DNA from 2 places in the Peptostreptococcus anaerobius 653-L genome. Region 1 is predicted to be linked to the other one. Evidence: riboswitches for the same ligand, from Rfam matches in the RefSeq annotation. Region 1 holds a riboswitch; the other holds the start of a gene.
The links. Region 1 has a riboswitch for FMN ahead of HMPREF0631_RS05810 (ECF transporter S component). Riboswitches for the same ligand answer to the same signal wherever they lie in the genome.
Positions count from the first base shown of each region.

Region 1 (4,220 bases):
AATGGGTTGACGGCAATATATAATGGGGATGCTCTTGTACAGCACTATGCTAGCCAGCAGTATTTGGCGAACTTCTTTTATGATATAATCCACCTTAAGACATCTGTCTTTAGTGAGATAAATTATAAGCTAGCCTTGGGCCAGGATATACTTACCACTTACCATTATTATGGATTAAATGATCCTATAAGTGTGCTTACAGGTCTTAGAAAGATTTATAACCACCAGAAACTATATGCCTTTCTCCTGTTTTTCAGGATGTATCTGGCTGGCATTGGCTTTATACTTATGGCCAACAGGTTTAAGAAAAATAAGGCAGCATCTATAGTGGGGGCCTATATATATGTATTTTGTGGTTATTGTTTGACTGTGGGATTTATGCATCCCTACTTTATTAACCCTATGATACTCTTACCACTACTGATAGCCTCCATAGATATATTGATTAGGGATGGAAAGACACTTGCCTTTGTGATAAGTGTATTTTCTACTATAGTCATCAATTTTTATTTTGCCTATATGATTCTTGTGGTTGGATTTATATATGCAGTTACTTCTCTAGTCTTTGTAAAAAAGGACTTGGGTAGTAAGGAAGCTATGAGAGCCTTTAAAAGAGGTATTGGAGGTTTTTTATTAGGATTACTCTTATCAGCATATGTCATATTTCCACTTATATTGGGCTATGTAGATAGCTATAGGTTCATAGGTAAAAAAGAGCCTATAAACCTATTTATAGGTCTTGAGCAAGTTAGAGATTTTCTATTGCATATATCCTCAGTTCCAGACCTTGAGAGTGATGTTTACCTAGGCATTAGTGGTCTTGTAATACTTGGAATATATAGCACCATTGCAAGCAAAAAAAAGAAAAATATAAGCCTATTAGTAATAGCTGGCTTGTTTGTAGTTTGCCCCAAGCTTCAATCTATGATGAATGGATTTTCTTATCCAACATATAGGTGGGTATTTGCTATAGACCTACTACTTGCATATATTTTTGTTGACCAATACGATAATATATTAAAGATGTCAGATAAAAAAAGGCTTGGTGCTATGGTATTTATTTTGGCCTATATTTTTATAGTGTACAAAAGCGTAGGCAGTGACCAATTAGGGATAAGGGGCAGTATAGGCCCTCTAGTAGGAGCGGGTATTTTTATAGTTCTATCATGGTTGAAAAAATTTAAGTATAGAAATATAGCTATGATATCTGTGGCTTTTCTGCTTATGACAACTAATGTGGTCATATATACAGACTATATCTCAAGCGGCAAACATCTCATAGAAAAAGAATACGTTGACAGGATAGACAATAACTATAATATAAAAATGCTGTCAAATATCACTTCAAGTGGTATGGAAAGAGTTGAGACAGGTGCCCACCGGGATGCTAATTTTTCAGATATATTCTCTTATCCATCTGTTTCTGGTTATTATAGCATACAAAATTATAACTACTCTAGCTTCAACCGTTATTATGAAAATTCTAAGGCATCACCAATAAATAGTGTTACTGGTATGGATTCAAGGTCTTTAGTAGATGGCCTACTATCAGTAAAATATCATTATGGAACGGACAACGTACCCCTTGAATTTAATAATACGGACATCAGTGGAGTATACCAGAATCATAACTATATACCATTCGGGTTTACCTATGACAAGTATGTATGTAAGGATGAACTAGACACAATGAACCCAATCGAAAGGCAGTCCTTTCTTCTAGGTGCGTGTTTGTTGGAAGAAAAAATAGACGGCATAAAGAGATTGGTAAAAGTAAATGACTACTTGGATAAGAGAAATATAGTAAAAGTTGAGAATGGACCCTACAGGCTTGAAAGGGAACAAGACCAAAGCCTAAATATAGGCACTAGGATAAATATTCCTAATGAGGGTGAGTTGTATGCTATAATCAAGAACCCGAGTATATTTTGTAAAAATAATAGGTTTACAAGCCTTGTCAGCAGTTTAGGTCAAGACAGCATCCAAAAAGTAAACACTACATTTATAACGGACAAGTCATCGAAATGGTATACCGGAGAAAAGGGATTGACTGTAAATCTTGGACACTTGAAAAAGGGAGACTATAATTTATCCTATAGACTTCTTGCAGATTGCAATATTGACTCGAAAAATATAGACTATATACTTGTCGATACGGGTAAAATCAAGGATGATTTTACTCAGCCCTCAAGAGAACACCTTGTTGACCTCAATATAAAGGGTGATAAAATTACAGGACAAATTAACTGTGACAAGGATAGGTTATTATTTATATCAATACCATACAGTAAGGGATTTGATATAAAAGTCAATGGGACAAGTGCTAAAGTATACAGGGCGAATATAGGATTTATGGCTGTAAAGCTACCTAGTGGCAACAATTTTGTATCCATAGACTATCATAGACCCGGTCAAAGCTTGGCTTATGTGATTAGCCTACTAGCCTTAATATTTTTGATAGGGTTCGAATTTACAAAAAGAAAAATATTTTCATCAAACATTGACAATATTTGATAAAATTACTATAATAGAGTTGTAAAACAAATATAAATCTTCGGGGGTGGGTGAGATTCCCTACCGGCGGTATAGCCCGCGAGCCACTAGTGGTATGATTTGGTGAGATTCCAAAGCCGACAGTAAAGTCTGGATGAGAGAAGAAATTACTAATTTAGTTAGTCAGTCCCGAGGCCATAGGTTTCGGGATTTTTTTGACCCCTGAACTAATTAGGAGGAAAATAATGGAAAGAGTAAGTAGTGCAGTTAGTAAGAGAACATCAACAAAGAAGCTGGTAAAGGTTTCCCTATTGTCGGCTATAGCATTTGTGTTAATGTTTGTGGAGATGCCTATACCGGGCTTGTTCCCAAGTTTTTTGAAGATCGATATATCTGATATACCAGCCCTTATAGCAGGCTTTGCCATGGGACCGGTCGCTGGATTTGCAGTTGAGGGAGTTAAGAATTTCCTACATTTTATCACTGCGACATCTACTGGCGGAGTAGGAGAGTTGGCTAATGTGGTAGTTGGAGGAGCCTTTGTGGTGACAGCATCTACAATATATGCTAACACGAAGAATATAAAGGGCATAGTTATAGGATTTATCGCAGCTACAATAATGATGACATTTATAGGGTCAGTTATGAACTACTTTGTAATGTTGCCTTTCTATGGAAAGTTCATGGGTATGGAAGCTATAATAGGAATGGGTAAGGCAGTTAATCCTAGAGTTAACGACTTATTGTCTTTCGTTCTATGGTTTATCGCACCATTCAATTTAATAAAGGGTATCCTAATTTCTTTATTAACACTTCCTATATACAAGAAGTTGGAGAAGTTTTTTAAAACAGCCTAAGTTTAGAGTTACTTTTTAAAACAGCCTAGGTTTAGAGGCACCCTAGAGACTAATTATAATTTATACGATAATCGGGGTCAGCTATTTTTGCTGGCCCTTTTAAAATGCAAAATCTTAGTAAGGTGAAAAATATAATTTTATATATTATGTGGGCTTGTAAAGTCCAAATTGCCTAATAATATATACAAAATGTTTAATAAGAGATGATTTTCAAAAAAATGTAGGAAAACATTTCCTAGGAGCCTAAAATATGGTAAAATATAGTGTAAGAGGCGATTTATAATTGGGCTCAATATATTTGAATTAGTTGGAGAATTTAAGCAACCAATAATATAGTCGTACATTATTGCTTGTTATTTTTTATAATAATATTTTATGGAGGAATAAAAATGATAAATCAGGATTATTTTATTAATTTAGCAAAAGAAAAAGCTGGTGATGCAATACAGACAGTTGCCGTAGCTGCGCCATATGATGTTGCAACTCTTGAATCACTAAGAAATGCAATGGACCTAGGATTTGTAAAGGTAATACTAGTAGGTGACGAAAGTATAATCAAGGAATCAGCTAAAGAAGGCAATGTAAAGATTGACGATATGGAATTAGTACATGCTGACGACCTAGCAGGATGTGCTCAGGGGGCAGTTGACATGGTAAGACAGGGTAAGGCTGGTCTAATCATGAAGGGACTTATAGATACATCAGTTATTCTAAAGGCAGTTGTAAAGAAGGAAAATGAACTTAGAACTGGAAAGACTCTAAGCTACGTTGGTATCCTATTCAAGGAAGACTACGAAAAGTACTTCCTAACTTCTGATGGCGCTATGCTTATAGCTCCAGATCTTGCTCAGAAGAAGGGTATAGTTGAAA
Region 1 covers NZ_ADJN01000050.1:59,034-63,253, reverse strand. Annotated here, with positions in the region: gene HMPREF0631_RS05815 (YfhO family protein) at 1-2,514, shown strand, start outside; FMN riboswitch at 2,547-2,663, shown strand; gene HMPREF0631_RS05810 (ECF transporter S component) at 2,739-3,350, shown strand; gene HMPREF0631_RS05805 (bifunctional enoyl-CoA hydratase/phosphate acetyltransferase) at 3,740-4,220, shown strand, end outside.

Region 2 (4,220 bases), on a different contig from region 1:
ATAGTTATAGACCCTTTTTCTATTATATACTTTAGTATATTTTGTCCTGCTTCAATCTTATACCAGATGGCATTGTCATCTTTTTTTATATCTACAATCCTTCCTGTTCCATCTATATGGCCAGATACTATATGACCTCCAAACCTTCCATCTGCTGGCATGGCCCTTTCCATATTGACCTTGGAGCCAATCTTAAGTGATGATAATGATGACCTATCAAGGGTTTCATGCATGACATCTACCGAAAATTCACTCCTAGTGAACTCAGTCACTGTCAGGCATACTCCATTGACAGCTATTGAATCCCCTAGTCTTACATCTTCCATTATCTTTTTTGCAGCTATTGTAAGTACAGCAGACTTTTGTCCCTTGCTAATCTTTTTGATGCTGCCTATTTCTTCAACTATCCCTGTGAACATTTCACTAAATCCCCCTCTAGCAATATATCCTTGCCTACACTATCAAATTCAATATTTTCAAGCATATAGGCATCTTCTGGCAAGTCTACTCCTATACCTCCGATTGGACTCTTGGCCTTTTCTCCACCGAATATCTTTGGTCCTATATAGGCCTGGACCCTGTCTACTATACCTGACTCTAGGGCAGAAAAATTAAGCTGACTCCCACCCTCTAAAAGTATGGAATCTATCCCCATTTGTCCCAGTATTTCCACAAGGTCCTCTAGGTCTACTACAAACCTCTCGCCCTGTCTTTCTTGATATACTTGGTACTCCTGGTATTTATGACCATCTTGGTCCATCTGTATTTCTTGTCCTATCTGTACTTGCTTTTTCCCTATGGACCTGTAGAGTTTTTTCTTGGTTTTTATGACAATACAATCCCTGTCTTCATAGGCTCTTATCTTTTCCATATCTTCAGAAATTGTAAATATAATCGTTTTTATATCCTTGGCACTAGTTACTATTTTTGAATTAAATGGAGTTCTTAGGCTAGAATCCACAACTACCCTTATAGGATTTCTTAAACCCTCTATAGAGTAGTCTTTTTTTATCTTGTCAAACCCATCAAAGTCTTCAAGCCTACAGTTAAGACTTGGGTCATCAGCCAAGACTGTACCCACACCCACCATAATAGCCATATTTCTCAACCTGTCTAGGTGAACCCTCCTTCTGGCATCATGGCCTGTAATCCACTTTGACTTTCCTGTATGGGTTGCTAGCTTGCCATCCATTGTCATAGCATACTTCATAGTTACTAGCGGTCTTTTATTTATTATATAATGCCTAAATATCCTGTTTTGCCTGTCAGCTTCATCCTTCAACACTCCGATATCAACCTCTATACCAACCTCTTCTAGTATTTTGACTCCCTTGCCGGCAACTAGTGGGTTTGGATCAAGAGATGCTACAACAACTCTTTTTATCTTGTTTTCTATGATGGCTTCTGTACAAGGCGGTGTCTTACCATAATGACAACAAGGCTCTAGGGTAACGTACATTGTTGCCCCCTCTATTGTAAGGTTTGGGTCATTAATCGCCCTATTTTTGTAGTCCTTGATGGCATTTCTCTCAGCGTGTAGTCCTCCATACTTTTCATGATAACCTTTGCCTATAATCTGGTCATCCTTGACAATCACAGCTCCTACCAAAGGATTGGGACTCACTCTAGCAATCCCTCTCTTAGCTAAATCCAAGGCTATTTTCATGTAGTGCTGGTCTTTTTCTAACCTGTCTATTTCCTGCAAAATATCACCTTCTCAAAATAAAATAACCCCAAACCGTATATGCGATTCAGGGCTCATTGATAATCCTAAACTATTATCAGAAAAATTAAAGCTCTGAAATGAAAACATTCCAGAGCTTAGATATTACATAAATTCACTATCTTCTTTCATCCAGACTTTACTGTCGGCTTTGGAATCTCACCAAATCATGCCATAATGGCTCGCGGGCTATACCGCCGGTAGGGAATCTCACCCTGCCCTGAAGACTTTTATTAACTTTTACAATACTAAATTAACATATTTAATTTTTATTGTCAAGTCATTCATCCTAATTACTTGTTACTAATTTTCTTCGTCGTCAGTTGATACTACTACAACACCTGTTAAGTCTTTTTCAGCTATTATATCATCAATAGTTTCTCTAGCTTCCATCAACTTTTCTAATGACATTGAGTAGTAGTCATTTGATGTCTTAGTGTCTATATTGAATCCGTGGTCATTCAAAAATGCATTTACAGCATCCTCGTTCTTCTTATAAACTACGTATCCCGCTGCACACACTCCAACACCTATAGCTATTCCCTTTACTAATTCTGTATTTCTTCTCCATTCAAACATAGTATTACCTCCTAATTATTAGTTATATAAATCACTAGGCTCATGCCCAATTATTATCTTTTTATGTCTTTTGCTGTCTATTTCTCTTATATATTTTATTATATCCTTGATAGACTCTTTTTCATATTTACATTTTGGTACATATCAAAGCAAGACTCTATAAACTGATTATAGAACATAGACTTGTTTTCCTCTTCGCATATAGTCATCTTGCCATTTCTAGAGACTGCGTTCATCATTACAGACCTACGTCTCTTAGTTAATATATGACGTCCAAACGTCAACAACCAAGCAATTGCAGGTGAATAAAGTCCTGTAGTGGTATTTGTAGCTGTACCCTTGTTGATAGAGTTAAACAAGTACATAATAGACATTACTTCAGGGTCAAAGGCACCATTTTCATTAAGTTCCTTGTAACCGTGCTCAAATATAGCTCCCATTGTAGTAACTAAGGCTGACCATCTTACGAAGCTCTTATACCTAGATCCAGTACCTATTCCCATAAGATTGATTCCTAGGTCTAGAATGATAAATGCCATAGATACAGCAGAGCTATATCCAAGTCCTGCCCTCTTGCCTATCTTGTAATTGACCTTTACTCTTGTTATAGACATATCCCTTGAATATTCTCCACAAAAGTTTAATATCAACTTGTTTAGGTCTGTACGCTCGTGGTCATACTCCAATACAAATGTATTAGTTATACTATTATAAGACCCACTTGTAATATTTGACTCATTTTTTATATTGTTTAAGATCTTGAGAGGGTCATTAGAAGAACCGTCAACCCTTAACCTCAATCTACCAGGTATGGAAAAAACTACATCTACTTCTCTATACTCTGATTTCTTTATTTTTTTCATTGGCTACCTCCACTATTCTAAGTAATTAGATTGCATATTATAGAAGAGCATCCTAACTGAGTTACCAACCACAAAGATTGTACTCATATTGTGCATTACAGCTGACCAAAATACTGATATATTGCTGACTGCACCTAGGACCAAGCCGACTGTATTTATACCTACAACCAAGGCGAAATTCTGTTTTACAACTTCCATTGTCTTATTTGATAGGTCTATAACCTTTGGTATCATTAGAGGGTCATCTGAGTTGATCACTATGTCTGATGTTTCCATAGCTACATCTGTAGACTTTGACCCAAGAGATATACCGACATTTGCATAGGATAGAGCTGGTGCATCATTAATACCGTCTCCAACCATTATCACACCTGTACCCTCAGACTTCATCTTTAAGATCTCATTGGCCTTATCTTCAGGCAATAGTTCATACCTAAAGCTATCTGCATTGACCTTGTTGGCTACTTCCTGAGCCTGTTTTTTCATGTCTCCAGTAAGGATTACAACCTCGTTTATACCATTAGACCTCATCATATTTATGGACCTCTTGATATGGTTTCTAGGCTTGTCATAGGCTGAGATAACACCTATAAATTCATCCCCATAAGATACGAATATAGGAGTTGCTCCATTTGCAAATTCTATAGATTCGTAGCTTGGTTCTATGCCGTTTTCATTCATAAATTTAAGGTTACCTACCCTGACTATCTTGTCATCTACGCTTGTATATGTACCCCTGCCGACAGCTGTTTCTATAGCAGTGTGAATAGGTATATCTACACCTAGTAGCTTACCGTATTCTAGTACACAGTAGGATAGTGGATGTGAAGAAGATTCCTCTGCTGCACACGCCAACCTTACTAGGTCTTTTTCGCTGTAGTTTTCATTTTCTATATGTACGCCCTTTATCCTAGGCTTACCTTCAGTTATTGTACCAGTCTTATCAAGTACAATAGTATCTGTCATGCTCAGCTGCTCTATAAAAGCTCCTCCCTTTATCAATACCCCATTTTTTACAGAGTTATTAATTGCTGCAGAAAAAGCTGTAGCCGTAG
Region 2 covers NZ_ADJN01000047.1:7,569-11,788, reverse strand. Annotated here, with positions in the region: gene HMPREF0631_RS05235 (riboflavin synthase) at 1-419, opposite strand, end outside; gene ribD (bifunctional diaminohydroxyphosphoribosylaminopyrimidine deaminase/5-amino-6-(5-phosphoribosylamino)uracil reductase RibD) at 404-1,705, opposite strand; FMN riboswitch at 1,840-1,955, opposite strand; gene HMPREF0631_RS05225 (hypothetical protein) at 2,027-2,302, opposite strand; gene HMPREF0631_RS05220 (hypothetical protein) at 2,401-3,165, opposite strand; gene HMPREF0631_RS05215 (heavy metal translocating P-type ATPase) at 3,178-4,220, opposite strand, start outside.
Region 2: another riboswitch for FMN. It lies ahead of ribD (bifunctional diaminohydroxyphosphoribosylaminopyrimidine deaminase/5-amino-6-(5-phosphoribosylamino)uracil reductase RibD); the one in region 1 lies ahead of HMPREF0631_RS05810 (ECF transporter S component).